4 regions of the Pseudomonas sp. H1_D04 genome follow, and region 1 is predicted to be linked to each of the others. Evidence: predicted binding sites of a transcription regulator. Region 1 holds the regulator's gene; each other region holds the start of a gene.
What was found. The regulator sigma-54, encoded in region 1, starts transcription at its own class of promoters, with help from an activator protein. The targets are predictions, from matches to a motif close to ANTGGCATNNANNTTGCTNT.
Positions count from the first base shown of each region.

Region 1 (7,959 bases):
TCGGTTTGGGCGCAGCACTGGGAAGCGTGAGCGCCTGGGCTCTGCCGAACGATAGCCAGCAACCGATCCACATCTCGGCTGACGATGCGCAACTGGATGACAAGCAAGGTGTTGCCACCTATACCGGCGGCGTAATCATCACCCAAGGGTCGATGAAGATCACCGGTAATACCGTGACACTGACGCGTACCCAAGCCGGTGACATCGACGTCGTGACCTCAGTGGGCAACCTGGCTTACTTCGAACAGAAGCAGTCCGCTGCCGACACTGGCCCGATGAAGGGCTACGGCAAGACCATTCAGTATCACGCCCAGCAGAATCGCATTGTGCTGATCGACCAGGCCAAGGTGCTCAGCCCCGATGGCAACTCCACGGAAGGTGAAAAGATCACCTATGACACCGTGAAACAGATCGCTAACGCCGGTCGTGCCAATGGCAGCAAGGTCACCGCACCGCGCCCACGCATCGACATGGTTATCCAGCCGAAGAAGAAGGCCGAGTAATGGCAACCCTGAAAGCCCAGCATCTGGCCAAGGCCTATAAAAGCCGTCAGGTCGTGCGCGACGTCAGCCTGTCGATCGACAGCGGCCAGATCGTCGGCTTGCTCGGCCCCAACGGCGCAGGCAAGACCACATGCTTCTACATGATTGTTGGCCTGGTCCAGGCGGATCAGGGTCGCGTACTGATCGACGACCTGGATGTCAGCCACCAGCCAATGCACGGTCGTGCACGCGCGGGTATTGGCTATCTTCCTCAAGAAGCATCGATCTTCCGCAAACTGTCAGTTGCCGACAACATTATGGCCATTCTTGAAACTCGCAAGGAACTGGACCGTGACGGCCGCCGACAGGAGCTGGAAAGCCTGCTGCAGGAATTCCATATCAACCACATTCGCGACAACCTTGGCATGAGCCTGTCCGGTGGTGAGCGGCGTCGCGTGGAAATCGCCCGCGCCCTGGCCACTGCCCCCAAGTTCATTCTGCTGGACGAACCGTTTGCCGGCGTCGACCCTATCTCGGTTGGCGACATCAAGCAGATCATCCATCACCTCAAGGCCAAGGGCATCGGTGTACTGATCACCGATCACAACGTGCGTGAGACCCTCGATATCTGCGAAACCGCGTATATCGTCAACGATGGTCAACTGATCGCAGAAGGCGACTCCGCCACCATTCTGGCCAACGAACTGGTCAAGGAAGTGTACCTGGGTCACGAGTTTCGCCTGTAAAGCCGCCTGCACAAACAAGGCGGTGGCAGGTCGTTTGCCTGATGCGCGGGAGTCAATGAAAACCTCCGGTTTTTTATTGTTACCGCGCTCTAGGCAAAGCCCTCGATATCAGGCATATAATTTGCTTATGTTTGGCGCTCACGCGCCCTGTCGTGGATGGCGCGTTGCGCCGGCGAATAAGGTGTTAAGCCCCTGCCATGAAACCATCGCTAGTCCTAAGAATGGGCCAGCAGCTGACGATGACACCGCAGCTGCAACAGGCCATCCGCCTGCTCCAATTGTCGACCCTGGACCTGCAACAGGAAATCCAGGAGGCTCTGGAGTCTAATCCGATGCTCGAACGCCAGGAAGAAGGCGACGACTTCGATAATGCAGACCCGTTGGCCGACAACATCGAGCAAAAACCCAACGCAGACGTGCAGGAACCGTCCTACCAGGAAACCGCCCCTACGGTGGATAACCTTGAGGAAGGCGATTGGAACGAACGCATTCCCAACGAGCTTCCCGTAGACACTGCTTGGGAAGACGTCTACCAGACCAGCGCCAGCAGCCTGCCCAGCAACGACGATGATGAGTGGGACTTCACTACCCGCACGTCCGCCGGCGAAAGTCTGCAGAGCCATCTGTTGTGGCAACTGAACCTCGCACCGATGTCGGACACCGATCGCCTGATCGCCGTCACCCTGATCGATTGCATCAATAACCAAGGCTATCTGGACGAGACACTCGAAGAGATTCTTGAGGCCTTCGACCCCGAACTAGATATCGAACTGGACGAAATCGAAGCCGTCCTGCACCGCATCCAGCAATTTGAGCCCGCGGGTATTGGTGCGCGCACCCTTAGCGAATGCCTGCAGCTGCAACTGCGCCAGCTGCCCGCCAAGACCCCATGGCTCGCCGAGGCCCAGCGCCTGGTCACCGAATACATCGACCTGCTCGGCAGCCGCGATTACAGCCAACTGATGCGTCGCATGAAACTCAAGGAAGACGATCTGCGCCAGGTCATCGAGCTGGTGCAAAGCCTCAACCCGCGTCCCGGCTCGCAGATCGAGTCCAGCGAGGCCGAATACGTAGTTCCTGACGTGATCGTGCGCAAGGACAACGAGCGCTGGCTGGTGGAGCTTAACCAGGAGTCAGTGCCACGCCTGCGAGTCAACCCGCAATATGCAGGTTTCGTGCGACGCGCCGACACCAGCGCCGACAACACCTTCATGCGCAACCAGTTGCAGGAGGCGCGCTGGTTCATCAAGAGCCTGCAAAGCCGTAACGAAACCCTGATGAAAGTCGCCACGCAGATCGTCGAGCATCAGCGCGGCTTCCTGGAATACGGCGATGAAGCGATGAAGCCTTTGGTTCTGCACGATATCGCCGAAGCGGTAGGCATGCACGAGTCGACGATTTCCCGCGTTACCACGCAAAAATTCATGCATACCCCACGGGGTATTTATGAGTTGAAATACTTTTTCTCCAGCCATGTCAGCACCTCAGAAGGCGGCGAATGCTCGTCCACGGCAATCCGCGCAATCATCAAAAAACTGGTTGCCGCGGAAAATCAGAAAAAGCCGTTGAGTGACAGCAAGATCGCTGGTTTACTGGAGGCACAAGGCATTCAGGTCGCCCGTCGAACCGTCGCCAAGTACCGCGAATCCCTTGGGATCGCGCCTTCCAGCGAGCGTAAGCGTTTGATGTGACGGGCGGGCCACAGCGTTCCAGTGGCGGGTATTCCTACCCGCCGCTTTATGCACTGGCAACGAAGGAGAAGCTGTATGCAAGTCAACATCAGTGGACACCATGTAGAAGTCACCCCTCCCCTGCGCGAATATGTCGAGCAAAAGCTGAAAAAGCTTGAGGGTCATTTTGACAAGATCACCAATGTGCAAGTGATCATGAAGGTCGACAAGCTTCAGCAGAAAATCGAAGCGACCCTACAGATTCCCGGTGGCGAAGTAGTCGCCAACGCCGAGCATGAAGACATGTATGCATCAATCGATGCCTTGACTGACAAGCTCGACCGCCAACTTAAAAAGCATAAGGAAAAGCAGCAGAGCCTTCTTCAGGGCACAGGCCGCTAACACTCCCCACCCATGATTCGACTTGAAACCATCCTGACCCCCGGCCGTTCCCTCGTGAACGTGCCGGGCGGCAGCAAGAAGAAAGCCCTCGAACAAATTGCCAACCTGATCAGCAGCCAAGTGCCTGAACTGGAGATGCAAGATGTCTTCGAGGCTCTGATTGCCCGTGAAAAACTGGGTTCCACCGGTTTTGGTAACGGCATCGCCATTCCTCACTGTCGCCTCAAAGGCTGTGAGACACCTGTCAGCGCGCTGCTGCACTTGGACGCGCCTATCGATTTCGATGCCATTGATGGCGCCCCGGTCGACCTGCTGTTTGTTCTGCTGGTCCCACAGGCCGCCACCGATGCGCACCTGGAACTGCTTCGGCAGATCGCCAGCATGCTCGACCGCAAAGAAGTACGCGACAAACTGCGCAGTGCCAGCAGCAACGAGGCGCTGTACCAAGTTGTCCTGGATGAGCAAAACGGGCAGTAATCATGCGTTTGATCATCGTCAGCGGCCGCTCCGGCTCGGGTAAAAGTACCGCCCTCAACGTTCTTGAGGACAACGGCTTCTATTGCATCGATAACCTGCCGGCCGGCCTACTGCCGGAGTTGGCGGAACGCGCTCTGATCCACACCGAGCTGGCGCAACCTCTGGTTGCCGTTTCGATCGACGCCCGCAACCTGCCCAGCCACCTCTCTCGGTTCCCGGAACTGTTGGAAGAAGTGCGCGCCAAGCATATTCATTGTGATGTGCTGTACCTGGACGCCGATGAAGAGACGCTGCTCAAACGCTTCTCCGAAACCCGTCGACGCCACCCCCTCAGCAGCCCTCACCGTTCTCTGGCTGAAGCCATCGAGGACGAAACCAAGTTGCTGGGGCCGATCATTGACCTCGCCGACCTTAAGATCAACACCACCGGCCTTAACCTTTACCAGCTGCGCGATGCCATCAAACTGCGCCTGCTGAACCAGCCGGAGCCTGGCACGGCGTTTCTCGTCGAGTCTTTTGGCTTCAAACGTGGCATGCCGGTGGATGCCGATCTGGTGTTCGACGTGCGCTGCCTGCCCAACCCCTACTGGAAGCCAGAGTTACGCGACCAATCAGGGCTGGACCTACCTGTGGCTGAGTACCTAGCCGCGCAGCCGGATGTGGAGGAGATGTTCCAGGACATTTCCAGCTATCTGCTCAAGTGGCTGCCGCGCTTTGCCGCGAGCAACCGGGCCTATGTCACTATTGCCATTGGATGCACCGGCGGTCATCACCGTTCGGTATACCTGACCGAGCGCTTGGGCCAAGCACTGCAACAAACCCTCAAGAACGTCCAGGTTCGCCACCGCGACCTTAGCTGAAAGGAACACCTGCGCGATGCCCGCTCTGGAAATTGAAATCATCAACAAGTTGGGTTTGCACGCCCGCGCCTCGGCCAAGTTTGTCGGAGTAGCCGGGCAGTTCCCCTGCCAGATCAGGGCTGGACGCACACCTGAAAGCATGGTCGACGGCAAAAGCATCATGGCAATGATGATGCTGGCGGCCGGCAAAGGCACCAAAATTCATTTGAAGACCGAAGGCGAGCAAGACCAGGAAGCGATGGAAGCTCTGGTGGCGTTGATCAACAACTACTTTGATGAGGGTGAGTAACCTCACCCTTTGACACAAACGTGAAGCCGCAACGGCTTCACCCCAATGCGGTATCCATCGCCATCATCAAGCAAAATCCAATGCAGAGCCCCAAGCTGGCGAGCTTTTCGTGGCCATTGCGCCGCGACTCCGGGATCACCTCATGGGTCACTACCAACAGCATCGCCCCGGCAGCCAGCGCCAGCCCCAAAGGCAACAACACCTCGGCCAGGCTCACCAGCCAAGCGCAGAGCACGGCAAACACCGGTTCCACCAAGCCTGAAGCAGCACCAATCAGGAATGCCTTGGCCCGCGACATCCCTGCCCCGGCCAACACCAACGCAATCACAAGACCTTCGGGCACATCCTGCAAGGCGATGCCCATGGCCAAGCTGTCGGCATCCGGCATGCCGCCGCCGGCAGAGACGCCAACCGCCATGCCTTCCGGAATGTTGTGAGCAATGATAGCGAACACGAATAGCCAGATGCGCGGCGACATCATCGGTTTGTCCGGCGTGCCCACCAGCATTTCCGGACTCGCGCCGGAGACCTTGCGGTCAACCAGATACAGCCCGAACGCTCCCAACATAATGCCGAAACTGATCAGCCCGCTCGCGCCCCAGGACGTAAGCCCCAGGCTTTCCGCAGCAGCGATACCCGGTACCACCAGTGAAAAGGCGGTTGCAGCCAGCATCACGCCAGCCCCAAAGCCCAGCAAGGTATCGCTCACGGCCACCGGCATCCGCCGAATCACCAATACCGGAACCGCGCCCAGCGCAGTACCGAGCGCGCAGATCGCCCCGCCCTGCAAAGCACGCAGGATGCGCGGTTCAAGGTCCAGCCAGGCCAGCCCGTGGGCCACCAGCAATGCAGTACCTGCCAGTAGCAGTAGCGAGCCAAGCGCATAACGAAACATTCGCACGCTGCCGATCGCCAGTGTTTCAGTGCCCATAGTCGGCCTTAGATCTTGTTATAGAGGTAAATGTCAGGCCATAGCAGCCTGATAGCGTGCGGCAACTTCTGGCCAGTTAATAACACTGTAGAAGGCATTGATGTATTCCGGGCGGCGGTTCTGGTAGCGCAAATAGTAAGCATGCTCCCATACGTCCAGGCCGAGGATCGGCGTGTTGCCGCTCATCAGCGGGCTGTCTTGGTTACCGCTGCTTTCCACCACCAAGGTCTTTTGCGGCGTAACGCTCAGCCAAGCCCAGCCACTGCCGAAGCGGGTCAATGCGGCTTTGGTGAAGGCCTCCTTGAAACTATCAAAACCTCCAACTTGCTCGTCAATTGCCTTGCCCAATGCGCCCTCTGGCTTACCGCCCCCTTGAGGTGACATCACCGCCCAGAACAGCGAGTGGTTAGCGTGGCCGCCACCTTGGTTGATCACGGCTGCGCGAAGCTTTTCCGGTAGTTGGTGCACGCTGGACACCAGTTTTTCCACCGGCCAGCCGGCGAACTCAGTGCCCTCGACGGCGGCATTAAGGTTGTTGATGTAGGTCTGGTGATGCTTGGTGTAGTGAATTTCCATGGTTTGCGCATCAATATGCGGCTCCAGGGCATCGTAGGCGTAAGGCAAGGCAGGCAAGGTATAGGTCATATCAATGTGCTCCGTATTGAGGCGTAGTCGGTTGCGCAGCAGTACCGCCCAGCAAGCGATGGGTGCGCGGGTACTCGCCGTGATCGCTGATGAAATTCAACAGTTCGACGTAAGTCTTGCTGCTCTGGCGCAGGGCCGCCTCCCGCAGCTGCGGGCTCAGGCGCGCGTCCTGCATGGTCTGCAGCAAGCGCTGGTGAATGGCGCAAAGGTATTCGGCGCTTTCCTCAGGCTGATTCAAGTGCAGGTGCAGGTCCGCCAGGTTGTGATGGGAAATGACGCAAGCCGCCACTGCTTCGTCGGCATTCGCCCAGCGTTCGAACAGCACCTGGGCCAAGGCCAGGGCTTGCAAATAGGCCTCGCGAGCGTCAACCAACTCGCCTTGCATAAAGCAGCGATTGGCCCGTTCGATCGTGCGCTTCCAGTGCTCCATGGTGAGCCTCCAAAGCAGAGTCGGTGATTAAACGCCGCCAGCCGTGAGCTTTTCCGGATCCAGCAGGATTTCCAGTTGGCTGCGCGGCAAGTCGGTGTGCTCAAGGGCGACATCAATCACTGGACGGCCTTGCTGATAGGCCTTCTTGGCGATTTCAGCAGCCTTTTGGTATCCAATGATCGGGTTGAGTGCAGTAACCAGTATCGGGTTGCGCGACAGTGCTTCCTTGAGCTTGGCTTCATTGACCTTGAAGCTGGCGATGGCTTTGTCCGCCAGCAGGCGACTGGAGTTGGCCAGCAGTTCGAGGCTGCTGAGCAGGTTCTGGGCGATGATAGGCAGCATCACGTTCAGCTCGAAGTTGCCGGATTGGCCAGCGACGGTAATCACCGTGTCATTGCCAATGACTTGTGCAGCCACCATGGCAGTCGCTTCAGGGATTACAGGGTTGACCTTGCCGGGCATGATCGAAGACCCCGGCTGCAGGCCTTCCAGCTCGATCTCACCCAGGCCGGCAAGTGGACCGGAGTTCATCCAGCGCAGGTCATTGGCGATCTTCATCAGCGATACGGCGGTGGCTTTCAGTTGGCCGGACACCGCCACGGCTGTGTCCTGGGAACCAATCAGCGCAAACAGGTTTTTACCCGGAGTGAATTTCACATCCGTCAGGCTGCTTAGTTGCTGACTGAAACGCGCCGCGAATTCCGGATGGGCGTTGATCCCAGTGCCCACCGCCGTTCCGCCTTGCGCGAGGGCCTGCAGGCTTGGCAGCAAGTCCTGCAGATGACCGATATTGGCTTTGAGTTGCTGCGCCCAACCATCGAGTACCTGACTCATACGGACCGGCATGGCGTCCATCAGGTGCGTGCGGCCTGTCTTGATGAACGGGTGAACTTCTTTGGCTTTCTGCTCGATCACCTGCACCAGGTGAAGAAGCGCCGGAAGCGTTTGCTCGTGCAATACCAGCGCCGCGCTGACGTGAATAGTGGTCGGGATAATGTCGTTGCTGCTTTGGCCGCAGTTGACGTGA
Region 1 is NZ_CP162826.1:1,141,994-1,149,952, forward strand. Features, by position in the region: gene lptA (lipopolysaccharide transport periplasmic protein LptA) at 1-503, shown strand, start outside; gene lptB (LPS export ABC transporter ATP-binding protein) at 503-1,228, shown strand; gene AB4N82_RS05320 (RNA polymerase factor sigma-54) at 1,426-2,919, shown strand; gene hpf (ribosome hibernation-promoting factor, HPF/YfiA family) at 2,995-3,300, shown strand; gene ptsN (PTS IIA-like nitrogen regulatory protein PtsN) at 3,313-3,777, shown strand; gene rapZ (RNase adapter RapZ) at 3,780-4,637, shown strand; gene AB4N82_RS05340 (HPr family phosphocarrier protein) at 4,654-4,926, shown strand; gene AB4N82_RS05345 (ZIP family metal transporter) at 4,964-5,857, opposite strand; gene AB4N82_RS05350 (superoxide dismutase) at 5,891-6,502, opposite strand; gene AB4N82_RS05355 (hypothetical protein) at 6,504-6,932, opposite strand; gene AB4N82_RS05360 (class II fumarate hydratase) at 6,960-7,959, opposite strand, start outside.

Region 2 (7,959 bases), 1.2 Mb from region 1:
GGTGGACGGTGATCAAGCGTTTGAAGTGCGTCGCCGCGAGACGGTAGCCGAGTTGTATGCTGGCGAAAGCCTGCTGCCGGAGTAAGCCATGCTGCTGCGTTTTACCAAGATGCACGGGCTCGGCAATGATTTCATGGTCCTCGACCTGGTCAGCCAGCACGCGCACATCCTGCCCAAGCACGCTAAACAGTGGGGCGACCGGCATACAGGGATTGGCTTCGACCAATTGCTGATCGTCGAGGCGCCAAGCAACCCGGAGGTGGATTTCCGTTATCGAATCTTCAACTCCGACGGTTCCGAAGTGGAACAGTGCGGCAACGGTGCGCGCTGTTTCGCGCGTTTCGTGCTGGATAAGCGCCTGACCGCCAAGCGCCAGATCCGCGTCGAGACCAAGAGCGGCGTGATCGAGCTGGATATTCGCAGCGACGGCCAAATCAGCGTCAACATGGGCGCGCCGCGCTTGGTGCCAGCGGATATTCCGTTCCAGGCCAGCGAGCAGGCCACCAGCTATGCAGTCGATGTCGACGGCAAGATCGTCGACTTGGCGGCCGTCTCCATGGGCAACCCCCATGCCGTGTTGCGGGTCAACGACATCAACAATGCCCCCGTACATGAACTGGGGCCGAAGATCGAACACCACCCGCGCTTTCCGGCACGGGTCAACGTGGGTTTCCTGCAGGTGATCGACCGTTCCCGCGCGCAATTGCGTGTGTGGGAACGCGGCGCCGGCGAAACCCAGGCCTGCGGCACCGGTGCTTGCGCCGCTGCTGTGGCCGCGATCAGCCAGGGGTGGATGGATTCGCCGCTGCTGATCGACCTGCCCGGTGGACGCCTGTCCATCGAATGGGCAGGCCCTGGCCACCCGGTGCTGATGACCGGGCCGGCCTCGCGTGTATACGAAGGACAGGTCCGTCTATGAGTGAGCCAAGCTAATGACCGATAAGCCTCAAGTACCCGCACCCGCAACCCCGAGCGAAAGTCTGGAGGCCGCTGCTGTCGCGGCGTACCTTGAGGCGAATCCGGATTTCTTCGTCGAGCACGAAGAACTGCTGCCGGCGCTGCGCATCCCCCACCAACGCGGCGACACCGTGTCGCTGGTGGAGCGACAGATGAAGATCCTGCGCGAGCGCAATATCGAGATGCGTCATAAGCTCTCGCACTTGATGGACGTCGCCCGCGACAACGACCGCCTGTTCGACAAAACCCGTCGCCTGATTCTTGCGCTGATGGACGCCACCAGCCTGGAAGAAACCGTGATCGCCGTGGAAGACAGCCTGCGCCAGGACTTCCAAGTGCCATTTGTCAGCCTGATCCTATTCAGCGATAACCCGATGCCTGTAGGCCGTTGGGTCAGCGGCAGCGACGCACAGACCGCGATTGGCGGCCTGTTGTCCGAGGGCAAGACCATCAGCGGCACCTTGCGCGAGCATGAGCTGGACTTCCTGTTTGGTCCCGAACAGCTCAAGGAGATCGGCTCCACAGCCGTGGTCGCCCTCAGCCATCAAGGCTTGCATGGCGTGCTGGCTATCGCCAGCCGTGATCCTGCGCACTACAAAAGCTCGGTGGGCACGCTGTTCCTGACCTATATCGCCGAAGTGTTGGGCCGCGTCCTGCCGCGCTTCACCACCGCCCTGCGCGCGGTGCGCTAGCCATGGAACGGCAACTGGACGCTTACTGCGCTCACCTGCGCAACGAGCGCCAGGTGTCGCCCCACACACTGGAAGCCTACCGGCGGGACTTGAACAAGGTCCTGGCCTACTGCGAAAAACAGCAGGTCACCAGTTGGAAGGCCTTGGATATCCAAAGCCTGCGCAGCCTGATCGCGCGCTTGCACCAGACGGGCCAATCCTCGCGCAGCCTGGCTCGCCTGCTGTCGGCTGTGCGCGGGCTCTATCACTACCTCAACCGCGAAGGCCTGTGCGACCACGACCCGGCCAACGGCCTGTCTCCGCCCAAGGGCGAACGGCGCCTGCCCAAGACCCTGGACACCGACCGCGCCCTGCAATTGCTCGATGGCGCCGTAGAGGATGACTTCCTCGCCCACCGCGACCAGGCGATCCTGGAGCTGTTCTATTCCTCGGGCCTGCGCCTGTCGGAACTCACGGGCCTGAACCTAGACCAATTGGACCTGGCAGACGGCCTGGTGCAAGTACTCGGCAAGGGCAGCAAAACCCGCGTGCTGCCGGTGGGTAGGAAGGCCCGCGAAGCCCTGCAACTCTGGCTTCCGCTGCGGGCGTTGGCCAACCCGGCGGACGACGCCGTGTTTATCAGCCAGCAAGGCCGGCGACTGGGGCCGCGGGCTATTCAGGTGCGGGTCAAAGCCGCCGGGGAGCGCGAACTGGGTCAAAACCTGCACCCGCATATGCTGCGGCACTCCTTTGCCAGCCATATGCTGGAATCGTCCCAGGATCTGCGCGCCGTGCAGGAGTTGCTGGGCCACTCCGATATCAAGACCACGCAGATCTACACCCATCTGGACTTCCAACACCTGGCAACGGTGTACGACAGCGCCCATCCACGGGCCAAACGCATCAAGGGCGGCGACTCATGAGTATCAAGCTGATCACCTTCGACCTGGACGACACACTCTGGGACAACGTACCCGTCATCATCAGCGCCGAGGCGTCGATGCGCGAATGGCTGGTCGTGCATGCCCCCAACGTCGGCGACCTGCCACTGGAGCATTTCGCCAGCCTGCGCCAACAGGTGCTGCAGCGTCATCCGGAGCTCAAACACCGCATCAGCGTGTTGCGCCACCGGGTGCTGATGCACGCCTTCGAGGAGGCCGGATATCCACAGCCGCAAGCCACGGAAATGGCAGACGTGTGCTTCGAGGCGTTCATTCACGCCCGTCATCAGCTCACTCCCTTCCCTGAAGCCGAGCCGATGTTGCAAGCGCTGCGCCAGCACTTTCTGCTGGGTGTGATCACCAATGGCAATGCCGATGTGCAGCGTGTGGGCCTGGCTGACTACTTTCACTTTGCGCTGCGCGCTGAAGATATTGGTATTGCCAAGCCAGATGCGCGGCTGTTCCAGGAAGCGCTGCAACGCGGCGGAGTGGATGCCAGCGCAGCGGTGCACGTTGGCGACCATCCCGGGGACGACATTGCGGGGGCGCAGCAGGCGGGGCTGCGGGCCGTGTGGTTTAACCCCAGCGCCAAGGTGTGGGAAGGGGATAAACGCCCCGACGCGGAGATTCGTAGCCTTACGGAGCTGCCGGAATTACTCCGCAAGTGGCAGTAGTATTAGAGATCCCAATATGGGGATCACCACGAAGCTCAAATAAATCAGCAAGCATGAAAAAGCCCGCAGCGACGGCGGGCTTTTTCTTACAAGCAGGTGACTGACCTCAGATAGGTCGGCTGCCGTACTTGTTATCCGGCTTCTTGGGTGGGTCTGCCACCACGTTAGCCTCGACTTCCTGCACTCTGCCGCCTTTAGCGAGGAATTCTTCCATCGCACGGGCCAGAGCATCGCGCTCTTTGTTCTTGGCCTCAACGCTCGGCAATTCATCTACCGAAACAGCTGCCTTGGCTTTGCCTTTGGCCGCAGGGGCAGGCGCATCATCGCCACCATCGTCGTCCGCAACGTCTTCCGCTGCAGCTTCAAGACCTTCTTCGGTGTCGTCTTCGTCACCTACTTCGAGTTCGTCGTTTTCCAGATCATCGTCGCTCATGTTCTACCTCATGACTTGCGAAAAGCAGATTAGTTATAGCCCAGCTTCGCCCTCTGTCGAGGCCGCCAGGGAAAAATCAACATCCACTGGATAACCAGTGGCTTACGCCCCGTCACCGTGCAAGGTGGCGAGGACTTTACGAGCACCGCCATGATCACGGTGCTCGCCCAGATAAACACCTTGCCAGGTACCCATCGCCAAGCGACCGGCCTTGACCGGCAAACTCAGCTGGCAGCCCAGGAGACTGGCCTTGAAGTGCGCCGGCAGATCATCCGGACCTTCGTCATTGTGTTCGAACCCGGCACGGCCTTGCGGCACCAGCAAGTTGAAAAAACGTTCGAAGTCACGGCGAACCGCCGGATCGGCATTCTCGTTGACGGTCAGAGAAGCCGAGGTGTGCTGCAACCACAGGTGTAACAGGCCCACACGACACGCCTTCAGTTCAGGCAAGCCGGCAAGCAACTCATCGGTCACCAAGTGAAAGCCCCGGGGCTTGGCCCGCAGGGTAATCAGGGTCTGTTGCCACATAGAGTTCTCTCGCCCATCGGCGCGCATTCTAGCGCGCTCTGGGAAAAAACAAAGTGCCGAATACGCCTACGTGCCTGTAAGACATTCGCATACTGAAAAGTGCCGTGTGCGGCCGATCACAAACTTTGCGCAAAAACCGGCACAGCGTCTTACGACTGACAAACACCAGGCAAAAAAATGCCCGGCAAGCCGGGCATTTTTTTTACGCGCACTTACAAGTTGTAGCCGCGTTCGTTGTGTTGCGCCAGGTCGAGGCCGACAGCCTCTTCCTCTTCGGTAACACGCAGGCCAATGACCATATCGAGCACCTTGAGGATGACGTAGGTGACGATCGCCGTGTAGATCACGGTGAAGCCAACACCCTTGCACTGGATCCAGACTTGAGCCGCGATGTCAGTGACGGTGCCGAAGCCGCCCAAAGCAGGGGCTGCGAATACACCTGTGAGGATCGCACCGACGATACCGCCGATACCGTGCACGCCGAATGCGTCCAGGGAGTCGTCGTAGCCCAGCTTACGCTTGAGGCTGGTCGCGCAGAAGAAGCAGACCACACCGGCCACCAGGCCGATTACCAGAGCGCCCATCGGGCCAACGGTGCCGGCGGCTGGTGTTACAGCTACCAGACCAGCGACTACGCCCGAGGCGATGCCCAGTGCACTTGGCTTGCCGTGAGTGATCCACTCGGCGAACATCCAGCCCAACGCCGCAGCAGCGGTAGCGATCTGAGTGACCAGCATCGCCATGCCAGCAGTGCCGTTGGCCGCAGCAGCGGAGCCGGCGTTGAAGCCGAACCAACCGATCCACAGCATTGCCGCGCCCACCAGGGTGTAACCCAGGTTGTGCGGTGCCATCGGAGTGGTAGGGAAGCCTTTACGCTTGCCGAGCACGATGCACGCCACCAGCCCAGCCACACCGGCGTTGATGTGCACCACGGTGCCGCCGGCAAAGTCCAGCACGCCCCAGTCCCACATCAGGCCGCCGTTGCCGCTCCAGACCATGTGCGCGATTGGCGCATAAACCAGGGTGAACCAGATGCCCATGAAGATCAGCATCGCAGAGAACTTCATACGCTCAGCGAAGGCACCGACGATCAGCGCCGGGGTGATGATGGCGAAGGTCATCTGGAAGGTGATGAACACCGCTTCCGGGAACAACGCCGCAGGCCCGGTGATGCTGGCTGGGGTCACACCCGCCAGGAACGCCTTGCCCATGCCGCCGAAGAAGGAATTGAAGTTGACCACACCCTGTTCCATACCGGTGGTATCGAACGCAATGCTGTAGCCGTAGACGACCCACAGGATGCTGATCAGGCCAGTGATGGCGAAGCACTGCATCATCACCGACAGAATATTTTTGGAGCGGACCATGCCGCCGTAGAACAGCGCCAGGCCGGGAATGGTCATGAACAGCACCAGTGCGGTGGCGGTCAGCATCCAGGCGGTGTCGCCAGAGTTGAGGACTGGAGCAGCCACTTCGTCTGCCGCCATGGCCAGGCTTGGCATTACGATGGACAACAGGGCTCCGAGCCCTGCGAATTTACGCAGAGTCATATTGTTTTCTCCTGGGGCGTTGGGGTTTGGCGGCTTAGATTGCGTCGGTATCGGTTTCGCCGGTACGGATGCGAATAGCCTGTTCCAGATTGACCACGAAGATCTTGCCGTCACCGATCTTGCCGGTGTTGGCGGCCTTGGTTATCGCTTCGATAACCCGGTCAAGATCCTTGTCGTCAATGGCGACATCAATCTTCACCTTCGGCAGGAAATCGACTACGTATTCCGCGCCGCGATACAGCTCGGTGTGACCCTTCTGCCGACCGAAGCCCTTGACCTCAGTAACGGTAATGCCCTGCACGCCGATCTCGGACAGCGACTCGCGTACATCGTCCAACTTGAACGGCTTGATGATGGCAGTGACTAGCTTCATGAAAACTCTCTCCCGAATTGGTGGACTTGCCCCAGGAAAACAAACCCGTCTCAAGTCTAAGCGCAGTGCCTGGCTTTGTAACGCATCGTCGCAAGGGCAGTTGCCTTTGCGACGCCAGCGAACCACTGGTGACGAAACCTGTACCCCTGATCCGTCGGCGCACTGCATTCGTCACAGCGACTGCATCAGTGCATGGGTCATGATCGTCTAAGCAGAAACCTTGCCAGCTCCGTAAAAATCACTGAAATCAGTCCTTTGCCCACTTAACCTCACCCACAGGACTATTTGGCAGCTGCAATGCGCACGAAAACAGTGCGCCGTCGCACAGCTCGATGCGCGAAAAGCGTGCGCTGCAGGCCGCGAAAAAGACTATAGACGCTGCGTGATACACTGCCCGCCAACAGTTTCCGGAATATTTCCCATGCTCGCGCCCAAAGACCTACTCGACGCCCTGAGCGGCCACGCCTCTCGCCTGTTCAGCGGCGAAACCCCGCTGCCCCGCAATGAAATCGAAAGCCAGTTCAAGGCCTTGCTGCAAAGCGGTTTCAGCAAGCTCGACCTGGTGAGCCGGGAAGAATTTGATAGCCAAATGGTGGTGCTGGCCCGCACGCGTGCGCGGCTGGAGAGCCTGGAGGCGAAGGTGGCTGAACTGGAAGCGCGGCTAACCCCAACGGCCGAGTAACTGACGCAACTAAGCCAAAATGTGGGAGGGGGCTTGCTCCCGATGGCGGTGGGTCAGTGACATATTTATCAACTGACCCACTGCTATCGGGGGCGAGCCCCTTCCCACATTTGTTCTGCGTCGTTCTCTGGATACGTTCTGTAAAACCTCCCTCCCTCGCTAGCCCCACCCCTCGTCTACCCTTGAAAAACCCGCAGGAAGCGGCCTCTCTTTCAAGGAACGAGCATGTCCCTCGCCATCGTCCACAGCCGCGCCCAGATCGGCGTAGAAGCCCCAGCCGTCACCGTCGAAGTGCACATGGCCAACGGTCTCCCGTCCCTCACGCTGGTGGGCCTTCCCGAAACCGCTGTCAAGGAAAGCAAGGACCGAGTACGCAGCGCCATCCTCAACTCCGCCCTGCAATACCCCTCGCGCCGCATCACGCTCAACCTCGCGCCCGCCGACCTGCCCAAGGACGGCGGGCGTTTTGATTTGGCGATTGCACTGGGGATCCTCGCCGCCAGTGTGCAGGTGCCAGCGTTGATGCTCGATGACATTGAATGCCTGGGTGAGTTGGCGTTGTCCGGCGAAGTGCGTGCGGTCAAAGGTGTGTTGCCAGCCGCTTTGGCGGCGCGCAAGGCTGGGCGCACCGTGATAGTGCCGCGGGCGAATGCAGAGGAAGCTTGCCTGGCGTCGGGGCTGAAGGTGATTGCCGTGGATCACTTGCTGCAGGTCGTGGCGCACCTCAACGGACAAGTGCCGATTGAGCCCTATAAATCCGATGGTTTGTTGTACCTGAACAAGCCCTACCCGGATTTGAGCGAAGTGCAAGGCCAACTCTCCGCCAAGCGGGCGTTGTTGATTGCAGCAGCGGGCGCACATAACCTTCTGTTCAGCGGGCCACCGGGCACCGGCAAGACCTTGCTTGCCAGCCGCTTGCCCGGTTTGCTGCCTCCGCTGAGCGAGCAGGAGGCCCTGGAAGTGGCGGCAATTCAGTCGGTGGTCAGCCTCGCACCGCTGAGCCATTGGCCGCACCGGCCGTTTCGCCAGCCGCACCACTCTGCGTCAGGGCCCGCACTGGTGGGCGGTGGATCGAAACCGCAGCCTGGGGAAATCACCATGGCGCATCATGGCGTGCTTTTCCTGGATGAGTTACCGGAGTTTGATCGCA
Region 2 is NZ_CP162826.1:2,377,340-2,385,298, reverse strand. Features, by position in the region: gene lysA (diaminopimelate decarboxylase) at 1-85, shown strand, start outside; gene dapF (diaminopimelate epimerase) at 89-919, shown strand; gene AB4N82_RS10855 (DUF484 family protein) at 933-1,649, shown strand; gene xerC (tyrosine recombinase XerC) at 1,652-2,551, shown strand; gene AB4N82_RS10845 (HAD family hydrolase) at 2,548-3,243, shown strand; gene sutA (transcriptional regulator SutA) at 3,350-3,676, opposite strand; gene AB4N82_RS10835 (secondary thiamine-phosphate synthase enzyme YjbQ) at 3,779-4,204, opposite strand; gene AB4N82_RS10830 (ammonium transporter) at 4,417-5,754, opposite strand; gene glnK (P-II family nitrogen regulator) at 5,789-6,127, opposite strand; gene AB4N82_RS10820 (accessory factor UbiK family protein) at 6,549-6,809, shown strand; partial or broken gene AB4N82_RS10815 (YifB family Mg chelatase-like AAA ATPase) at 7,035-7,959, shown strand, end outside.
Region 2: the regulator sigma-54 is predicted to act here: its motif matches at 6,336-6,355, upstream of glnK (P-II family nitrogen regulator).

Region 3 (7,959 bases), 2.6 Mb from region 1:
CGCGCATCAAGCAAACGCAGGGTGTTGTCAGCGCGTTCGATAAAGGTGCCCAAACGAATGAAACGGAATGCATCGTTGCGCATGATGGTGCCGTAGGTCGCCCCTCGAAACAGATGGGAGCGTTCCTTAACCCACTCACAGAAGCGACTCATACCGTAGCGGCTGAGACCTTGCTGAGCGATATCGCGAATATCCAACCAAGTGGCGTTGATGTTTTCCCACATGTCGGCGGTAATTCGCCCACGCACCGCATGGGCGCTGGCCCGCGCCGAGCCGAGGCAACTGTAGATGCTCGCCGGGTTGGCCGCGTCCAGGGCAAAGAAGTGCAGCAGGCGTTCGGCATGCAATTCACCGTGGCGCTCGCGGTAATCATCCAGGGTGCCGGTGATCAGCAGCGGCATGGCTAATTCATGCAGGCCATCGCCGCGCCCATCCTGAGGCATCAGCGACAGCGAATAACTGACATCGAGCATGCGCGCGAGGTTTTCCGCACGCTCCAGATAGCGCGACATCCAATACAAATCCGAGGCAGTTCTACTCAACATGGCATTCAGTCCTCAACCACCCAGGTGTCTTTGGTGCCGCCGCCCTGGGACGAGTTGACCACCAGCGAACCTTCGCGCAGCGCCACGCGGGTCAAGCCACCCGGCACCACACGGGTTTCCTTGCCGGACAGCACAAACGGGCGCAGGTCGATGTGGCGCGGGGCGATACCGTTTTCGACAAAGGTCGGGCAGGTGGATAAACACAGGGTCGGCTGTGCGATATAGGCATGAGGCTTGGCTTTGATTCGCGCCCGGAACGCTTCGATTTCAGCCGCCGTGGACGCCGGCCCCACCAACATCCCGTAGCCGCCGGAGCCTTGGGTTTCCTTGACCACCAGGTCCGGCAGGTTGGCCAGTACGTGGGACAATTCGTCAGGCTTACGGCATTGAAAGGTAGGAACGTTCTTTAGGATCGGTTCTTCATCCAGATAGAAACGGATCATCTCGGTAACGAAGGGGTACACCGACTTGTCATCCGCCACCCCGGTGCCGATGGCGTTGGCCAGCACCACGTTGCCGGAGCGATAGGCCGCCAGCAGACCCGGCACACCGAGCATGGAATCCGGGTTGAAGGCCAGCGGGTCGAGGAACGCGTCATCGAGACGGCGGTAGATCACGTCCACCGCCTTAGGTCCGTCGGTGGTGCGCATGAAGACGCGGTCATCACGTACGAACAGATCGGCGCCTTCCACCAGTTCCACACCCATTTCCCGGGCAAGGAACGCATGTTCAAAGAACGCGCTGTTGAAGCGCCCCGGCGTCAGCACCACCACGCTGGGGTTATCCAAAGGACTGGAGCTTTTAAGGGTGTCGAGCAACAGGTTGGGATAGTGGTCGATGGGCGCGATGCGCTGGGCGGCGAACAGTTCGGGGAACAGGCGCATCATCATCTTGCGGTCTTCGAGCATGTAGCTCACGCCGCTCGGTGTGCGCAGGTTGTCTTCAAGCACGTAGTAAGTGCCGTCGCCATCGCGTACGAGGTCGACCCCGGAGACGTGGGAATACAGGTCGCGATGCAGGTCCAGGCCCTGCATCGCCAACTGATATTGCTCGTTAGCCAACACCTGTTCGGCGGGGATGATCCCAGCCTTGATGATGCGTTGCTCGTGGTACAGGTCGGCAAGGAACATGTTCAGCGCCTTGACCCTTTGAATACAGCCGCGCTCCACAATTCGCCACTCACTGGCGGGGATACTGCGGGGGATGGTGTCGAAAGGAATGAGGCGTTCGGTGCCCTGCTCGTCGCCATAAAGCGTGAAGGTGATACCGGCGCGATGAAACAGCAAATCGGCTTCACGCCGGCGCTGGGCCAGCAGTTCTGCAGGGGTCTCGGCCAACCAACGGGCAAACTCGCGGTAATGGGGGCGGACCTGCCCCGCTCCATCGTACATTTCGTCGTAATAAGTGCGGATCATGCCGTACTCCTTGTCACCCGGACGCAAGAACCATCGCAAGGCCCGTGCCAGCGGCATAAACACTTAAAAAACAGTGAGTTAAATAAAAGCGAAGCGCTGATCGCACCGTCCTGGTGCGCAGAACGCCCGTCGTATTGCTGCACGCTTCATCGCAATGCAGGCTTTGACTATCAACAGCATAGCCAGAGTTGATTTCACTGCCCGACGAAGGGTGCGGATAATCGCCTCCATCAGCTGAACAGGATCTTTCCTACAGCTTTACCCCTTGCACACTCGGTACCGTGACAGCTCGTGTACTGACTGACTCCTAAGGTCTTCCCTTTCAGCCATCCTTTAAGGATGGCTTTTTTTTTGGTGCACGAAAAGGCAGCGCAAGTTCCAGGAATTTTCTCGCAACCCATACAAAATCGGCCGACCCTAAGGTCAGCCGATACGCTGCGTTACTCATACAATTGCGCTACATGGGTAACCCACGCACCTCCTGCTTGACGCCCCATCCTTCGATGATCCCGCCCAGCGGCTCGACCACCGCCTCAAAGTCCTGCTCGAAGTCTCCTATGCCGTCGTAGGTGGCGAACATGATTTTGCTCAGTTCCAGGTACCAGGCGCCATCGTCGCGCGCGCTGACCTGGGCATTCAGTGACTCTCCACGAAACTCACCCGCAGCCCTGCGCGCCCGTTCCTCATCCGGGAAAATGGCGTAGAACTCGATGGGGTGGAAGCGTGAAAAGTCGAAGCCGCCCTCTTTCATGCGACGCAGAACGTTGGTGCTGATGTCTTCTTGATAGGCTGTGCTCATGAAACGTCCTCCTCAAACTGATGGATAGACTTTCCGTGCTTCCCAAAGCCCCGCGCGCTGCTGGCGCGGGCACCACGGCAATAACATCACCGCAGGAAAACAAGCATGTAGCTGACAAGACCAGACCTTAGCGATTCATTCGCTGATCTCACTTGCAGAGTAGCGCGAAGCTATCACCTCCACCAGAGGCGCATGAATGGCATAGCGGGAATGTTCAGACGGCGGGCGAGATATCGAGGATCTGGATACTGTTCTGGTCTTTCAGGATCTTGACCGTAGGCTCGGGCTTGCGGCCCTCCAGGTCATTGAGGTCGAGTTCGGCTGCGACGGGGACCAACTTGTTGCGAATCATGTGTGCCGCATCTTCGAGGCTGGGCTTTTGGTCGCAGGTGAACTGCTCCACGGACTGGACGCCGTGATCATCAACGAAGGTAATCTGCCACTTTTGCATCGGTGCCTCCTCGATAAAACCCGTGTTTGGGCTTACAACTATCTGGACCTTGAGGGCTCGGAAAACGTTCCGCTCAAGTCCGGAGACACCTGATCAACTGCACTTATTTTTCAGCGTGTTCTTTCAAGGCTTTCAAAGTGTTGAACGGCGCGTCCACCACAAACTTGTTCGCCAACCACGAAGGCACGCTGCCGCCTGGCTCGGTGTGAACCTGATAAGTGACTTCGGTTTCATTGGCGCCTTTAGGCACCAGCTTCCAGAAACCCTCAACCTGGGCAACACGCACGTAACCTTTCTCTTCAGGCTTGTAGGTAGGCACGCCCTGCAACTTGCGGGTCACGCTGCCATCGGCGTCCTTGGTGGTGGTGACATGGATATACGAATCGCGATCGGTCACCGGGAACGGCGCCTTGAACTGGGTGTAAGTCCAGGCCTCATCGCCTTTCTTGTCCACCAGCTTCTGGGATTTACACTCATGAATCCATGAACAGGCGCCTGCCACATCTTCCTGCAGGGCCTGGATCTTGGCGACAGGGGCCTTGATCACGGTCACACCGCGATACGCCTTGTACTTGGAGCCGGCGATTTCGCTCAGGGAAATCTTGATACCGTCCTCATCCTTCGCGACTTGCCAATCCTCAGCCTGGGCAGTGGCAGCGAACAACACCGTAAACCCGCACAGCACAGCCATTCGTTTCAGCGAACCCATTGTTGTATTCCTTATTGTTGAAGTTCCGATAGTAAAGCCCATCAAGCCGCCGTCATCTGCTCCCACCATCCGATCAACCGGATCGCGTCGGCTTGGTCGGTGCCGCAGACATCGATATCCGCCTTGAAATCACTGCACACCGCCGGGCGTTCCGGTTGGCCGAACAGTTGGCACAGCTGTTCGACCGACAGGTGCAGGCAGCGTTCGCCCGCCGGTTTGCCATGGGGCATTCCGGGTAATGGCGAACTGATGGAGGGAGCGATGCAGCAAGCGCCACAGCCTTCACGGCAATTCATGACCAGCAGGTCCTCGACGACTCAATAGGGATGGCCGGGCTAGAGTACGCCCTTAAACAGCCGTTTTAAAATGGTCTAACAGGGGTTTTTCGCATAAAAAAACATGACTGACCAGTCTGCGACAGATGGTCATTGGCCTGCGTCACGTCTATGGGAAACGTTTATTGCTTGAACTCGAATTCCAGCGCGGCACCTTCCACGTCACGGCGCTCTTCGTTCCGCAGTTGTAGCTTCATCTCATTGCTGAGCAGACGGCCATTGATCTGGAAGGCACTGTTGTCGGTGGGCTTTTCGCCAAACATTGGCGGCAGCAACGGCACGCTCTGGGGCTTGGGCATGGTGCCGAGGGGCTGCAGGTGCCTGACCATGTCCGACGGCAGCGACAGATCCAACTGTGCCGGTGGCAGCTTGGTCTGTGCCACTTCCTGGGCTGACTTGGACTTTTTCGCCTTCGCTGCACGCTTTTTCGCCGTGGCGGCTTGTTTCTTCGTAACGGAGGCTTGCTTGGCGGGGCTTGGTTTCTTTGCCGGAGCGTTCTGCTCGGTAGTGGCAGCAGGCTTGTTTTCAGTCACAGGTGCCGCCGCCAGCACTGTGCTGACGTTGCACAGGCTTAACAGGCCAATCACCAAAACAGCACGAACAATCGAGGTCATATCGCCTACAGCATTAACGGCAGAGGGCCATATGCTCGCTTGTTGTGCGCGCCATGACAAGGGCGGTGATTAGCCAGCTATCGGAGTTGTCCCCTTTCAGCGCCTCAAAATCCTGCCGCGGTTTCCTGACACAACTGGCTGGCCAGCATCCCCAACGTCATCAGCGCCCGCTCTGCCTCGCGGTTCCACGGGGTGCCGCAGTTAAGGCGAATACAGTGGTTGAACTGCTCGGTGTTACTGAAGATCAACCCCGGCGCGATGCTGATGCCCTGTTGCAGGGCGCGCACGTGCAGTTCCTGGGTATTGACGCGTCCGGGCAAACTGACCCACAGGATAAAACCACCGGTCGGACGGGTCATCTGGGTGCCTTCGGGAAAATACTGCTGCACTGCCAGTTGGAAGGCGCTGAGATTCTTGCGGTATTCCTGGCGGATGTAGCGCAGATGCCGGTCGTAGCCGCCGTTCTCCAAGTACGCCGCCACGCCCATCTGGGTGACACTGCATGCCGAATGGGTACTGAACATCTGCAGACGCTGAATTTCCTGCTGGTACTTACCGGCGATCATCCAGCCGATACGCACACCCGGCGACAACGTCTTGGAGAAGCTTGAGCAATAGATCACCCGGTCCAGGCGGTCGTAGGCCTTGAGGGCCTTGGTGCGACCGATTTCGAACATCAACTCGCCGTAGATATCGTCCTCGACAATCTGGATATCGAAATCCGAGGCCAGGCGCAGCAACTGTTTCTGCCGCTCCTCGGGCATGGTGCCGCCCAAGGGGTTGCTCAGGCGCGTGGTCAGCACCAGGGCCTTGATCGACCATTGGTTGGCCGCCAGTTGCAAGGCCTCCAGGCTCATGCCGGTGGACGGATCACTGGGGATCTCAATGACTTTAAGGCCCAGCAAGTCGGCCAGTTGCAGCAAGCCGTAATACGTCGGTGATTCAGCCGCGATCAAGTCGCCGGGACGCGTCAGCACGCGCAAAGACATCTGCAATGCATCGACACAACCGTGGGTGATGACTACTTCGGACGGGTCCACCACAACGCCCGCATCGCGCATGCGGATCGCCACTTGGCGGCGCAGCGGCTCGAAACCTGGGCTGAACATATAACTGAACGCGCGCGGGCTCTGGAACCGCGTGACCTTGGCCAACTGCTGGTGGAGCGCCCGCACCGGCAAGTAGTCGACACTCGGCACGGCGGCGCCCAGCGGGAACACGCCTTCGCGGCGCGATTCGCCCAAAACCTGCTGAATGATGCTGCTGCGCGTAACCAACCCCGGGCGCTCGACCCGTGCGATGTCCGGTGTCGGCGCCGTGAGCGCTGGCGTCTGGTGCACGTAGTAGCCGGACTGCGGCCGCGCCCGGATCAGCCCCTGGTCTTCCAGGTTGGCGTAAGCCTGCAATACCGTGGCGTGGCTCACATTGAGCTGGGAGCTCATCTTGCGCACCGAGGGCACGCGCTCACCCGGTTGATAGACACCGCGTCGGATGTCCTCAGCCAGTTGCTGGGCGATACGTTGGTAAAGCAACAGATTGGTCATGACGCAGCACTCGATTTCACGGGTATTTTATTTTTGTGTGAAACATACCGGCACAGTTTGAAAGTGTACGGGGACAGTTGCCACAATAGTCGAGCGCGCGCGGGAGTGACAGTAAAAACTGTAAGGGTGGCGGATAGAATTTTCAGGTGTATACGAAACAACTGTGGGAGGGTCTGGCTCCCGATAGCGGTAGTTCAGTCAGCTTTTTCGGTGACTGATATTCCGTCATCGGGGCAAGTCCCCTCCCACAGTTTTGATCGGGGCAAGCCTTTAGCGAGCGGCGCCCAGTTGGCCTTTCTCGTCGGAAAACACAATCTCGACCCGACGGTTCTGCGCGCGACCTCGTTCGGAGGCGTTGGCTTCCACCGGGTATTGGTCACCATAGCCTTCGACCTGGATACGCTTTTCATCGATTCCCAGATCCACCAACACATCGGCCACCGATTGCGCGCGGTCACGGGACAGTTTGAGGTTTTCCTGCTGGCCGCCGGTGTTGTCGGCGTAACCCTCAATGCGCACTACGCGCTTGGGGTTCAATTGCAGGAACTGCACGATTTTCAGCACGGTGCGGTTGGCCGAGTTCTTCAACTCCGCTTCGCCGGTATCGAACAGCACATCGCCCAACGTCATCACCAGGCCACGATCGGTCTGGGTGGTGGTCAGGCTGGCTATCTGTTCTTCCAGCCATTTGCCCTGTTGCTGCACGCTGATCAGCTTGCTTTCACGCAGGGCCAGTTGCAGGCGCTGGCGTTCCAGTTCGAGCTTGGCGGCGCGTTCCTCGTTGAGTGCCTGCTCGGTGTGTTCACGGGCTATGGCACTGTAGCGCTGGCTCAGGTAGGCGTAATGCACCACGTCGGCGCCGCTGCCCCAGTAGCTGGACAAGCGGTCAGCCCGCGCCAGGGATTCACCGGCGCGAATCACGTCTTTAGGCGCAATGCGCAGCACGTTGGCGTCTTCCTTGACCTTCTGGAAGTCGCTGCCGGCCTGTTGCAAGGCTTGCTCGCCATTCGGGTGACTGGCGCAACCGCCCAGCACCGCACTGCACAGCAGCACGGTAAAACCCACTCCACGGATCATCCGACTCATTGGGCTTCCCCTAACTGCAATTGCTTGCGCAAGCGCGTGATGCGGGTGTTAAGCACGTTCAGTTGTTCCTGGCTCTTGCGAGTCAGCACCTGGGCTTCGGCCAGGCGCGCGTCCAACTCGGCCTGTTCGGCCTGCATGCGCGCGTCTTTGTAGGATTGGTCGGCCATTTCGGCCTTGGCCTGGGCGAATTTGTCTTCGGCCAGCTTCAGTTCAGGGGATTCATCGGCGCTGGCGCCCACCGCGTTGGCTTGCTCCAGGGCTTGCTGGGTGAGGCGAATTTGTTCATTCGGCGCAGGATCGGCCGCACATCCCGCCAGAGCGACAACGGCGAGGGCCGCGAAAAAAGGTCGAAGAGTCACTGAAAATCCCTACTTTGTTGGGGTGCCGACGGGTTGTTGCAATTGCGCTTTCCAACGCTCCAGATTGCGCTGCAGCGCGGCTTCCGTCACACCAGACCCGGG
Region 3 is NZ_CP162826.1:3,705,980-3,713,938, reverse strand. Features, by position in the region: gene AB4N82_RS17240 (alpha-E domain-containing protein) at 1-545, opposite strand, end outside; gene AB4N82_RS17235 (circularly permuted type 2 ATP-grasp protein) at 551-1,960, opposite strand; gene AB4N82_RS17230 (ribonuclease E inhibitor RraB) at 2,418-2,759, opposite strand; gene AB4N82_RS17225 (hypothetical protein) at 2,974-3,210, opposite strand; gene AB4N82_RS17220 (START domain-containing protein) at 3,314-3,919, opposite strand; gene AB4N82_RS17215 (YkgJ family cysteine cluster protein) at 3,961-4,215, opposite strand; gene AB4N82_RS17210 (translation initiation factor 2) at 4,377-4,868, opposite strand; gene AB4N82_RS17205 (aminotransferase-like domain-containing protein) at 4,973-6,412, opposite strand; gene AB4N82_RS17200 (OmpA family protein) at 6,683-7,498, opposite strand; gene AB4N82_RS17195 (DUF4398 domain-containing protein) at 7,495-7,857, opposite strand; gene AB4N82_RS17190 (substrate-binding periplasmic protein) at 7,867-7,959, opposite strand, start outside.
Region 3: the regulator sigma-54 is predicted to act here: its motif matches at 1,993-2,012, upstream of AB4N82_RS17235 (circularly permuted type 2 ATP-grasp protein).

Region 4 (7,959 bases), 640 kb from region 1:
AACTCGCCGTCCGCCAGTACGCGCAGCAGGCGAGTCTGGGTGTCGGCCGGCATATCGCCGATCTCATCGAGGAACAGCGTGCCACCATCCGCCTGTTCAAAGCGTCCGCGACGCAGGTTGGCGGCGCCGGTGAACGCGCCTTTCTCATGGCCGAACAACTCGGACTCCATCAAGTCCTTGGGGATCGCTGCCATGTTCAGTGCGATAAACGGCGACGCTGCCCGTGGGCTATGACGGTGCAGAGCGTGGGCTACCAGCTCTTTACCGGTACCCGACTCGCCGTTGATCAGCACGGTGATGTTGGAGTGGCTCAAGCGCCCGATGGCGCGAAACACTTCCTGCATCGCCGGCGCTTCACCGATGATTTCCGGGGTGCGGGTCAGGGCCGGCGGGGCTTCCTGATTCTGTTGTTCCTGGGCGTGCTGGTTGGCGCGCTTGACCAGCGCCACAGCCTCGTCCACGTCAAACGGCTTGGGCAGGTATTCGAATGCGCCGCCCTGGTAAGACGCGACAGCGCTGTCCAGGTCGGAGTGCGCAGTCATGATGATCACCGGCAGGCGCGGGTGCTGCTCGCGGATGCGTGCCAGCAGGTCCAGGCCACTGGCGCCTGGCATGCGGATGTCAGAAATAATCACGTCGGGCTGCTGGCGTGCCAGGCGGCTCATCACCCCGTCGGCGCTGTCGAAGCTCTGGGTGGTCATGCCTTCCTGTTGCAAGGCTTTCTCAAGGACCCAGCGGATAGAACGGTCGTCATCGACGATCCAGACAGTTTCACTACGGCTCATGTCGATGGGGCTCCTTGTTCCAGAGGCAGAAAGATCGAGAACGTGGTGTGGCCGGGATGGCTCTCACATTCGATCAGACCCTGGTGCTGGCTGATGATGTTCTGGGTGATGGCCAGGCCCAGCCCGGTACCGTCCGGGCGGCCGCTGACCATGGGAAAGAAGATAGTTTCCTGAAGTTCCGCAGGAATGCCTGGGCCGTTGTCGATGATCTCGACCTTGGTCACCAGGCGATGGCGCACGTGGCCGATGGTGAACTGGCGCAGTGCGCGGGTGCGCAGGCTGATGCGGCCCAGGCGCAATTCGTTCTGGCTGCTGATGGCCTGCATGGCGTTGCGCACGATGTTGAGCACCGCTTGGATCATCTGTTCGCGGTCGATCAACACGTCGGGAATGCTCGGGTCGTAGTCGCGCACCAAGGTGATGCAGCCCTGGCTTTCCGCCTCTACCAGATGACAGACGCGCTCAAGTACTTCGTGCACGTTGGTCATCGCAAGGGACGGCAGCTTGTTGGAGCCGAGCATGCGGTCCACCAAGTTACGCAGGCGGTCGGCTTCTTCGATGATGACGTTGGTGTAGTCCTTGAGGTTCTCGTCCGGTAACTCGCGGGCCAGCAACTGCGCTGCGCCACGGATGCCGCCCAACGGGTTCTTGATCTCATGGGCGAGGCCACGTACCAGCATCTTGCTGGTTTCTTGCTTGGACAACTGCGCTTCTTCTTTGGTGATGCGCAGCAGGCGGTCACGGGGATGTACTTCAAGCAGCAGCAGGGTCGCGCCGTTGCTCAGGATCGGGGTCACAGCGTAGTCGACGGTCAATGTCTGCCCGGTAAGGGCCGTGAGCATCGCTTCACGCTTGGTGAATGGATGCGCCTGCTCCACCGCCTGGCGTAACGAGCTCAAGGCTTCGGCCGACTCGGTGAACAGCTCGCTGATGAACTGCCCATGGCTGCGCTGGCCACTGATGGCCAGAAGCATCTCCGCCGCCGGGTTCATGTACTCAAGACGCAAGTCGTCATTGAGCAGGATGGTCGCGGTGGTCAGGTTGTCGAGTAGCAAACGGTGCAGTGCATCGCTGATGGTCATCAGGACCTCTTTTGGAGCAAGGCGCGGGCTTGAGGCACACGCTGATACAAGGAAAATGCAAAAACCAAACCAAGGCTCCGAAAAGAAGCGCGAAAGCCCTGAAATGGGGGGTTAGGGCCCGAAACTGTGGCGTTCTGCCAGCTTGAGCGGGAAGTTTCGAACCAAAATGGTGTTAGTCATTGGGGTGGGTGCAGGATGTCGCACCAATATAGTGCGGTTTTGTGAAGGTTGTTCAGGAAGTGCCGAAATCATATAAATCAAATGTGGGAGGGGTTGCCCCTCTCCCACATTTTTGGATCGGGGTTACAGTTTTAGTCTTTGTAGATACACAGCTCGGCCGTAGCGCGGATCATCGCCAATTGCCGCAGTGGGTCGTTCAGCGGCTCGTGTACCGCTTCGGCCAGCCATTGAGGGCACTGCGGGTCGGTACGTTGTGGAGTGAAGTCCGCCAGTTGTTGCAGCAGGCGTTTTTGCAATTGATCCAGTTGCGGGCGAATCTGCTTTACCAGGTCCGGGCGCGGGTCGTCGGGTGCCTTGCCCTGGAACTGCCAGTCGGACAGGTGGGTGTACTGCACCAGCTTGTTTGCCTCGATCTGCGCCGAGAAAAATTGCTCGGCGGCGGCGGGCTCCAGTTTGTAGCTCGGTGCCTGGGCAATGACGCTGGCGAGCACATCTTGCTCGCGCTTTTTGTCTTCTACCGGTTTTTTGCTGTCCCATTTGCTCAGGGCCACCTGGTCGGCAATGGTCAGGCGTTCGGCGATGCTGTTGAGCAATGGCTCCAGTGTCGGCGGTGCAGCGAATGCACTGGCGCTGACGAATAACAGAGCGAACACAAGTCGACGTTTCAATGCTGATCTCCTTGTGGGAGGGGGCTTGCCCCCGATAGCAGAGTGTCAGTCAGCACCTGTATGAGCTGACCCACCGCTATCGGGAGCAAGCTCCCTCCCACCTTTTTGATTAGGTTTGCAGGTGTGGAACTGTGTAATTCACGGGCAAAAAAAGACCTCCCGAAGGAGGTCTTTTTTGTCACGCCACTTTAAGCAGCGCTACCGGATCAGCAGCTGTAGTACAGCTCGTATTCCAGTGGGTGTACGAAGGTACGAACCTTGATTTCTTCTTCGCTTTTCAGGCCGATGTAAGCGTCGATGAAGTCGTCGCTGAACACGCCGCCTTTGGTCAGGAACGCACGGCCCTTGTCCAGCTCTTCCAGGGCTTCTTTCAGGCTGCCGCACACTTGTGGGATCTCTTTGGCCTCTTCAGGCGGCAGGTCGTACAAGTTTTTGTCGGCAGCGTCGCCAGGGTGGATCTTGTTCTGGATACCGTCCAGGCCGGCCATAACCAGAGCAGCGAAGGCCAGGTAAGGGTTGGCTGCTGGATCCGGGAAGCGAGCTTCGATACGGCGAGCGCGTGGGCTGGAGACGTAAGGAATACGGATCGAAGCGGAACGGTTGCGCGCCGAGTAGGCCAGCATTACCGGAGCTTCGAAACCTGGGACCAGACGCTTGTAGGAGTTGGTCGAAGGGTTGGTGAAGCCGTTCAGGGCCTTACCGTGCTTGATGATGCCGCCGATGAAGTACAGGGCGGTATCGGACAGGCCGGCATAACCTTCGCCAGCGAAAGTGTTCTTGCCATCTTTGGCGATGGACAGGTGAACGTGCATACCCGAACCGTTATCGCCGTACAGAGGCTTAGGCATGAAGGTCGCGGTACGGCCGTAGGCAACGGCAGTGTTGTGTACGCAGTACTTCAGGGTCTGAACTTCGTCAGCCTTGGCAACCAGGGTGTTGAACTTCACACCGATTTCGTTCTGGCCGGCAGTCGCCACTTCGTGGTGGTGAACTTCGATGACCAGGCCCATGTCTTCCATGGCGTTGCACATGGAGGTACGGATTTCGTGGTCGTGGTCGAACGGCGGAACTGGGAAGTAACCACCTTTGATGCCTGGACGGTGGCCATGGTTGCCGCCTTCCACGTCCTGATCGGACATCCACGAACCTTGTTCAGAGTAGATCTTGAACATGGAGCCGGAGATGTCGGACTTGAACTTCACTTGGTCAAAGATGAAGAATTCTGGCTCTGGGCCTACGAATACGGTGTCACCGATACCGGTCGACTTCAGGTATTCCTCGGCACGCTTGGCGATCGCACGTGGGTCGCGGTCGTAGCCTTGCATGGTCGAAGGCTCGATCACGTCGCACACCAGGATCAGGGTGGCTTCTTCGGTGAACGGGTCCAGCACGGCAGTGCTGTCGTCCGGCATCAGGATCATGTCGGAGGCTTCGATGCCTTTCCAGCCAGCGATGGAGGAACCGTCGAACATTTTGCCTTCTTCGAAGAACGCATCATCCAGCGCATCGCGAGCCGGCATGGTCACGTGGTGCTGAGTGCCTTTGGTGTCCGTGAAGCGCAGATCAATCCATTTAACGTCATGATCTTTGATGAGTTGAACCGACTTCGACATAGTGTCCTCCGGGTGGCTTCGGGCTGGGGTAGTGGAGTTAGCCCTTAGAATGTGGGTGATGCCGGCGCGGATAGTCCGCCATGGCAACCTGCCTCACAAGAGAGCAAATTGCATGCCAGTGCGCCAACATGGGTTTTTTGCTCCAAAAACGCCCCTATAAAGGTGCATTGCGACAAAAGCGCGAAATTCGCGCACTGCAATGTGGCGTCGATGCATGCAAATGCACTGCTTTAGTGCGAGTCGAGTGATGTGCATATTAACTGGTTAAACCTTGAGCGATTTCCGCTATAATCCGCGCCCCCCTTTTTCGGCAGGCCCTGCGCGCGCTGTTTCCATGAAATTAATCGTTAAAGTCTTCCCCGAGATCACCATCAAGAGCCGACCGGTACGGATGCGTTTCATCCGTCAGTTGGCCAAGAACATCCGTGCCGTGCTCCGCGATCTGGACCCGGCTGTGGTGGTGAACGGTGTGTGGGACAACCTCGAACTGGAAACCCGCCTCACCGACGCCAAAGCCTTGAAGGACATGACCGAGCGCCTGAGCTGCATGCCGGGTATCGCGCATTTCCTCCAGGTGGATGAGTACCCGCTGGGCGACTTCGATGACATCACCGAAAAATGCAAACGGCACTTCGGTGACAGCCTTGAAGGCAAGATTTTTTCGGTACGCTGCAAGCGTGCCGGCAAGCACCCATTCAGCTCCATGGACGTCGAGAAATACGTCGGCAGCAAGCTGCGTCGCGAGTGCGGCGCCGCCGGAATTTCCTTAAAAGCGCCACAAATTGAAGTGCGCATGGAAATTCGCGACCAACGGTTGTTTGTGATTCACAGCCAGCACGACAGCATCGGCGGCTACCCGTTGGGCGCCCTGGAACAGACCCTGGTATTGATGTCCGGCGGTTTCGATTCCACGGTTGCGGCCTACCAGATCATGCGCCGCGGCCTGATGAGCCACTTCTGCTTCTTTAATCTGGGTGGGCGTGCACACGAATTGGGCGTGATGGAAGTCGCGCACTTTATCTGGAAGAAGTACGGCAGCTCCCAACGCGTGCTATTTGTGAGCGTACCGTTTGAGGAAGTGCTGGGCGAAATTCTCGGTAAAGTCGATAACAGTCATATGGGCGTAGTATTGAAGCGTATGATGTTGCGCGCTGCGTCTCGGATTGCCGATCAGTTGCAGATCGACGCCCTGGTGACCGGCGAAGCGATTTCCCAGGTTTCCAGCCAGACGCTGCCGAACCTGTCGCTGATCGACTGCGTGACCGAGAAGCTGGTGTTGCGCCCACTGATCGCCAGCCACAAGCAGGACATCATCGATTTGGCAGAAGAAATCGGCACCGCCGACTTCGCCAAGCATATGCCTGAATACTGCGGGGTCATCTCGGTGAATCCCAAGACCCACGCCAAGCGCAACCGCGTGGAGTACGAAGAACAACAGTTTGATATGGCGATTCTGGAGCGTGCGCTTCAGAACGCCAAGCTGGTCCCGATCGATCGTGTTATCGACGAACTGGGCCAGGATGTGCAGATCGAAGAAGTCAGTGAAGCCCTGGCCGGCCAGATTGTTGTCGACATCCGTCACCCGGATGCCGCTGAAGATGAGCCGCTGGAAATTCCTGGCGTCGACGTACAAACGCTGCCGTTCTACGCATTGAACGCGCGTTTCAAGGAACTGGATGACAGCCGTCAGTACCTGCTGTATTGCGACAAAGGCGTGATGAGTCGCCTGCATGCCCACCATTTGCTCAGTGAGGGGCATGCCAATGTGCGCGTTTATCGACCGAGCTAAGAGCCCGGGGCTGTTTGCCTGTGGCCTGCGTCACCGGCCCCCCGACTCTGCCGTCAAGCTGTAACGGCAAGGCCTGACTCTACTGTAAATCGCTGCCACGACCTGTCAGCACACCGAATCCTCTGATCGAGATACACAAGTGATCGAAAATCTACGTAACATCGCCATCATTGCTCACGTTGACCATGGTAAAACCACCCTGGTAGACAAACTCCTGCGTCAATCCGGCACCCTGGAGCGCAACGAGCTCAACGACGAGCGCGTGATGGACTCCAACGACCAGGAAAAAGAGCGCGGTATTACCATCCTGGCAAAAAACACCGCTATCAACTGGAACGGCTACCACATCAACATCGTGGACACCCCGGGCCACGCCGACTTCGGCGGTGAAGTTGAACGTGTGATGTCGATGGTTGACTCCGTTCTGCTGCTGGTTGATGCCCAAGACGGCCCTATGCCGCAAACCCGTTTCGTGACCAAGAAGGCTTTCGAAGCCGGCCTGCGTCCGATCGTGTGCATCAACAAGGTTGACCGTCCAGGCGCGCGTCCGGACTGGGTTCTGGACCAGATCTTCGACCTGTTCGACAACCTGGGTGCTACCGAAGAACAGCTGGACTTCAAAGTCGTGTACGCCTCGGCCCTGAACGGCATTGCCGGTCTGGAACACACCGACATGGCTGAAGACATGACCCCGCTGTACCAGTCGATCGTCGACAACGTACCGGCTCCAAAAGTTGACCGTGACGGCCCGTTCCAGATGCAAATCTCGGCACTGGACTACAACAGCTTCCTGGGTGTTATCGGCGTTGGCCGTATCGCTCGTGGTAGCGTCAAGCCGAACACCCCGGTTGTTGCTATCGGCGCCGACGGCAAGAAGCGTAACGGTCGTATCCTGAAGCTGATGGGTCACCACGGTCTGCACCGTATCGACGTTGAAGAAGCTTTCGCTGGCGACATCGTATGCGTGAGCGGTATGGACTCCCTGTTCATCTCCGACACCCTGTGCCAGCCGGACAACGTCGAGGCGATGAAGCCTCTGACCGTTGACGAACCAACCGTTTCCATGACCTTCCAGGTAAACGACTCGCCTTTCTGCGGTAAAGAAGGCAAGTTCGTGACTTCCCGCAACATCAAGGAACGTCTGGACAAAGAGCTGCTGTACAACGTTGCACTGCGCGTTGAAGAAGGCGACTCGGCTGACAAGTTCAAGGTTTCCGGCCGTGGTGAGCTGCACCTCTCGGTACTGATCGAAACCATGCGTCGCGAAGGCTTCGAAATGGGCGTTGGTCGTCCAGAAGTGATCATCCGTCAAGTTGACGGCGTGAAGCAGGAACCGTTCGAAAACGTAACCATCGACACCCCTGAAGAATCCCAGGGCAAGGTCATGGAAGAGATGGGCCTGCGTAAAGGCGACCTGACCAACATGGTGCCGGATGGCAAAGGCCGTGTGCGTCTGGAATACAACATCCCTGCTCGTGGTCTGATCGGTTTCCGTAACCAGTTCCTGACCCTGACCAACGGCGCTGGCATCCTGACCTCGATCTTCGATCGCTACGACACCATGAAGTCCGGCGACATGTCCGGCCGTCAGAACGGTGTTCTGGTATCGGTTGAGACTGGCAAGGCACTGACCTACTCCCTGGAAACCCTCCAGGCGCGTGGCAAGCTGTTCGTTGAACACGGTCAAGAGATCTACAACGGTCAGATCGTTGGTCTGAACAGCCGTGACAACGACATGGGCGTCAACCCAACCAAAGGCAAGAAGCTCGACAACATGCGTGCTTCGGGCAAAGACGAAACCATCGCTCTGGTCCCACCTGTTCGCTTCACCCTGGAACAGGC
Region 4 is NZ_CP162826.1:1,779,067-1,787,025, reverse strand. Features, by position in the region: partial or broken gene ntrC (nitrogen regulation protein NR(I)) at 1-785, opposite strand, end outside; gene glnL (nitrogen regulation protein NR(II)) at 782-1,867, opposite strand; gene AB4N82_RS08175 (chorismate mutase) at 2,179-2,715, opposite strand; gene glnA (type I glutamate--ammonia ligase) at 2,922-4,328, opposite strand; gene thiI (tRNA uracil 4-sulfurtransferase ThiI) at 4,663-6,117, shown strand; gene typA (translational GTPase TypA) at 6,257-7,959, shown strand, end outside.
Region 4: the regulator sigma-54 is predicted to act here: its motif matches at 4,429-4,448, upstream of glnA (type I glutamate--ammonia ligase).